Regions from separate parts of the Cellulomonas sp. T2.31MG-18 genome, predicted to be linked through region 1. Evidence: predicted binding sites of a transcription regulator. Region 1 holds the regulator's gene; the other holds the start of a gene.
The links. Region 1 encodes HrcA, which represses chaperone genes, less so after heat shock. Its sites were predicted from a motif close to TTNGCACTCGNNNNNNNCGAGTGCNAA; they were not measured.
Positions count from the first base shown of each region.

Region 2: the regulator HrcA is predicted to act here: its motif matches at 964-990, upstream of groES (co-chaperone GroES).

Region 1 covers NZ_CAXWGW010000004.1:53,908-56,368, forward strand. The annotation lists gene ACFQTY_RS14965 (DUF3097 domain-containing protein) at 1-753, opposite strand, end outside; gene hrcA (heat-inducible transcriptional repressor HrcA) at 878-1,903, shown strand; gene dnaJ (molecular chaperone DnaJ) at 1,939-2,461, shown strand, end outside.
Region 2 covers NZ_CAXWGW010000001.1:953,736-956,196, forward strand. The annotation lists gene ACFQTY_RS04485 (SAM-dependent methyltransferase) at 1-920, opposite strand, end outside; gene groES (co-chaperone GroES) at 1,127-1,420, shown strand; gene ACFQTY_RS04495 (WhiB family transcriptional regulator) at 1,545-1,841, opposite strand; gene ACFQTY_RS04500 (MerR family transcriptional regulator) at 2,114-2,461, shown strand, end outside.

The DNA.
Region 1 (2,461 bases):
GACGTCGGCCTGGTCGTCGGCCGGCCAGCCGAGCTCGCGCAGGATGCCGAGCTTCCACTCGGTCCCCCGCTCGATCGTCGGCCACCGGTCGAGACCCACGCGTTCCGGTCGGACCGCCTGCCACACGTCCACATAGGGGTGGCCGAGCACCAGCACGCTCCCGGGTGGACCGCACCGCCTCGCCTCGACGGCGATCCGCTCCTCCTTCGAACCGGCGACGAGGTGATCGACCAGCACCCCGACCCGACGGTCCGGACCTGGGGCGAAGCTCCGCAGGTGTTCCACCAGGTTGTCGACCCCGTCGAGCAGCTCGACCACCACGCCCTCGATGCGCAGGTCGTCGCCCCACACCTTCTCGACCAGCTCGGCGTCGTGCCGGCCCTCGACCCAGATCCGGCTGGCGCGGGCGACACGCGCGGGGGCGCCTGCGACGGCACGCGAGCCGGATGCCGTGCGCGCCGGTGCCGCCGGCGCTCGTCGGCCCACCGGTGCGGTGAGGACCACCGGTTCGCCGTCGACCCAGAAGCCGGGCCCCAGCCCGAAGGTGCGGGTGCGGCCGCGGCGGTTCTCCAGCACGACGACGTGCTGACCACCCGACTTCTCCACCCGGACCACCGCGCCGACCCAGCCCGTCTCGACGTCCTCGACCACGAGCCCCGGCTCCGCCGGGCACGGCCGGGCGCGGGGCGCGGCTCGGTGGGGGACGGCCTGGGTCCCGGCCAGCACGTCGCGGCCGTAGCGGTCCTCGGTCACCCGGGCACTGTAGGGGCACGAGGACGGCGCCTCCGTCACCCTCCCGCGACGTTGCGTAGAATTGGCACTCGACTGCGTGGAGTGCTATCCGCAGCGATCCGGCTGTGACGGGCGGGAGGGACGCATGAGCAGCGAAGACCGACGCCTCGACGTCCTGCGCGCGATCATCGAGGACTACGTGGCGACCCGTGAGCCGGTCGGTTCGCGGGCCCTGTCGGAGCGGCACCAGCTCGGGGTGTCGCCCGCGACGATCCGCAACGACATGGCCGCCCTCGAGGAGGCCGGCCTGATCGTCCAGCCGCACACCTCGGCCGGTCGGGTCCCCACCGACATGGGCTACCGGCAGTTCGTCGACCGGCTGGCCGAGGTCAAGCCGCTCTCCCTGCCCGAACGGCGGGCGATCAGCGCTCTGCTGGAGCAGGCGGTCGACCTCGACGACGTCATCGACCGAGCCGTGCGGCTGCTCGCCCAGCTGACCCAGCAGGTCGCGGTGGTGCAGTACCCGTCGCTGCGGCGCTCGTCGCTGCGGCACGTGGAGCTGGTCCCCGTCGGCGCCCGTCACCTGCTCGTCGTCATCATCACGACCACCGGCCGGGTGGAGCAGCGGACGCTGGAGCTCGCGGAGGACCTCGACGAGGCGCTGGTGGCTCGCCTGCGGGTGCGGCTCAACGTCGCCCTGTCCGGGCTGCGGCTCGCCGAGCTCTCCAAGGCGCTGGAGAACCTCGTCACCGAGCTGAGCCCCGCCGGCGCAGCACTGGTGCGCGTCGTCGTCGCAGCCGTGTCCGAGACGCTCGCGCAGGAGAGCGAGGAGCGGGTGGTCGTCGCCGGTACCGCCAACCTCGCCAGGACGGCCGGAGCCGACTTCAGCCGCACCATCGGTCCGGTGCTCGAGGCGCTGGAGGAGCAGGTGGTGCTGCTGCGCCTGCTCGCCGAGATGGCGGAGGACCACACGGCCGTCGCCGTCCGGATCGGGCGCGAGACGCAGCACGCAGGCCTCGCCGAGACGAGCTTCGTCACCAGCGGCTACGGCGGAGAGGGGTCCGGCGTGGCCCGCGTGGGCGCCGTCGGACCCCTCCGCATGGACTACCCGGGCACGATGGCCGCCGTGCGTGCGGTCGCCCGGTACCTCACCAGGATCCTGGCCGGCTGACCGGCCGACCTCGAAGGAAGCGAGCACACCTGCTTGTGACGGACTACTACGAGATCCTCGGCGTGCCGCGGGACGCGACCCCCGAGCAGATCAAGAAGGCCTACCGGCGCCTGGCCCGCGAGCTGCACCCCGACGTCGCGGGCAACGACCCGGCGTCCGAGGAGCGCTTCAAGGACGTCTCGCGCGCCTACGACGTGCTCGGCAACCCGGACAAGCGCCGCGCGTACGACCTGGGCGGCGACCCGAGCGCTGCGGGCGGCATGGGTGGCGGCTTCGGCTTCCAGGACATCTTCGAGACGTTCTTCGGCGCGGCGACCGGGGCGACGGCGCAGCGAGGGCCGATCCCGCGCGCACGACGCGGTCAGGACGCGCTGGTCCGGCTGGACATCGACCTCTCGGAGGCGACCTTCGGGTCGCACCGCGAGGTGCAGGTGGACACCGCCGTCGTCTGCCCGACGTGTCAGGGCAGCTGCTGCCGGCCGGGCACCTCGCCGCGCACGTGCGAGGTGTGCGGCGGCCGGGGTTCCGTCCAGCGCGTCGCCCGGTCGTTCCTCGGCC
Region 2 (2,461 bases), on a different contig from region 1:
GTGGGGTCCAGCAGCCGGCCGTTCAGGCCCTGCGCGACGGTGCCGACCAGCCCGGCGCGGATCACCGCGCCGTCCGGCTCGTACAGGTAGGTGCCGACGGCGCCCACCGGCGGCCGCTCGTCGTCGTCCGTCCCGCCGGCCAGCGTGTGCGCGCGGCCGTCGCGCAGCACCAGCGCTGACCGTCCGGGGCCCTCGGGTGCCAGGGGGCCGAACCACAGACCCACCTCGACGACGTCGCCGTCGACGGAGACCCACTGGGCGAGCGCGCCGTCGGGCACGAGCCGGTGGGGGAGCCCTGGTCCGAGCTTGAGGCCGACGGCGGGCACCCGGTCACGCAGCGCGAGCAGCGCGTCCAGCGGCGGGGTCCAGTCCGTCGGCTCCCAGCTGCGCCGTCCAGCGGCGCTGCGCCGGGCCGGGTCGGCGTAGACGCCGTCGACGCCCTCCGCCGTGAGGTCGAGCTGCAGACCGTCGCCGTGGCGCACCTGTGCCTCGGGGAAGTGCCGCAGGTTGACCGTCGCGACCGCGGCGGTCACCTCGTCGAGGTCCACCGCCAGCACCTGGATGCCGACGCCCGCCAGCGCCATCGCGTCGGCGCCGATCCCGGTCGTCAGGTCCGCCACCCGGGTCAGCCCGGCGGCGAGGTAGCGCCGCGCATGGTGCGCCGCCACCGGCAGGCGGGTCGCCTGCTCCAGACCGGCCGGTGTGAACAGCATCCCGTCCGCGAAGTCCCCGAACTTGGTGCGCGCCCGCGCGCGCAGGCGTGACTGCGTCAGTGCCGCGGCGACGAGTGCCGGGTCCAGGCCCTCGGCCTGCAGCCGGGTGGACAGGGCCATCACGCGCTGCTCGTCGTACGGTGGCAGCGCGGTGAGCAACGCCCAGCCCTGCTCGCTGAGCAGGAGCGAGAGGCTGGCGGCGTCCATGCGGCGATCCTCGCACGGCGACCGGCGGCGACGCCGCCTGTCGCTGGCACTCGCCTTGACCGAGTGCTAAGGCGTTCCTAGAGTGAGGAGCTGGCACTCTCCCCGTGAGTGTGCCAACCGCACCCAGGTCCCGGCACCGCGACGACGGCGGCTGACGGTGCGGCACTGACCTGCTGAACTACTCACATGCGAAGGGGAGGTCCGCTGTGTCGGTCTCCATCAAGCCCCTCGAGGACCGGATCGTGGTGAAGGCCCTCGAGGCCGAGACCACGACCGCGTCCGGTCTGGTCATCCCGGACAGCGCCAAGGAGAAGCCGCAGGAGGGCGAGGTCCTCGCCGTCGGCCCGGGTCGCATCGACGACAAGGGCAACCGCGTGCCGCTCGACGTCGCGGTCGGTGACAAGGTCATCTACTCCAAGTACGGCGGCACCGAGGTGAAGTACGCGGGCGAGGAGTTCCTCATCCTGTCCGCGCGTGACGTGCTGGCGGTCGTGGGCTGATCCTCGCCCCCCGTCATGAACGAGGGCCCCTCTCCCGGTCGGGAGAGGGGCCCTCGTCGTTCAGGTCCGTGGAACCCGTTCGGGTCCGTGGAACCCGTTCGGGTCCGTGGAGTGCTGAGCTCTCTCAGCCGACGTGCCGGTGGCCCGCCCGCTCGGCCAGCACAGCGGCCCGCTCGTCCTCGGACAGGCCGCCCCACACGCCGTAGGGCTCGCGCACGGCGAGCGACTGCTCGCGGCACTCCTTGATCACCGGGCACGTGGCGCAGATCGCCTTGGCCGCCTCGGCACGCCGGCGGCGGGCGGCGCCCCGCTCGCCCTCAGGGTGGAAGAAGAGGTTCTCGTCGGCGTCGCGGCACGCTCCCTGGAACTGCCACTCCCACAGGTCCATCACCGGACCGGGCAAGCGCGAGATCTCGGCCATCTGGTCGTCCTCCTCGTGTTCTCGGCCTCGTCGGCCGCTGCGTGCGGACCGCCCTGGCGCCGCAACGGGCGGTGCCGGTCGATCGGGTGGTGCTTGGTCACCGTAGCAACCGCGCCATAGGTTGTTCAAGACCCGGTCGAAAGTTCAGCCTCGGTGAAACGATATGGACGCGTGCCCAGGTCCGGTCCGAGTGTCGGTGCAGGCCACGGCATCAGGCGCGGGAGCGCGACCACTGCAGTGCTGAGGGTCCTGCGGCCTGGCACAATCGCGTCATGGCCGAAGACGAGCAGGCCGCGCACCTGGCGCCGGCGCTCACGGTCGCCGCGGTCGCCCGTCGCCTCGGCGTCGCACCGGCGACGCTGCGGACCTGGGACCGCCGTTACGGCCTCGGGCCGTCCGAGCACCCGGCCGGCTCCCACCGTCGGTACGGCGCCGAGGACCTCGCGCGGCTGCTGGTGATGCGGCGGCTCACCATCGACGGCGTCGCACCCGGCGAGGCCGCGCGCATCGCGCTCGCCACCGAGGTCTCCGGCGGTTCGCTCCTGGACGCGGTGCCCGACCGGGTCGCCGTACCGGCGCCGAGCGCGTCCCGGACGCCGGGTCCGGTCGTGGACGCCGCT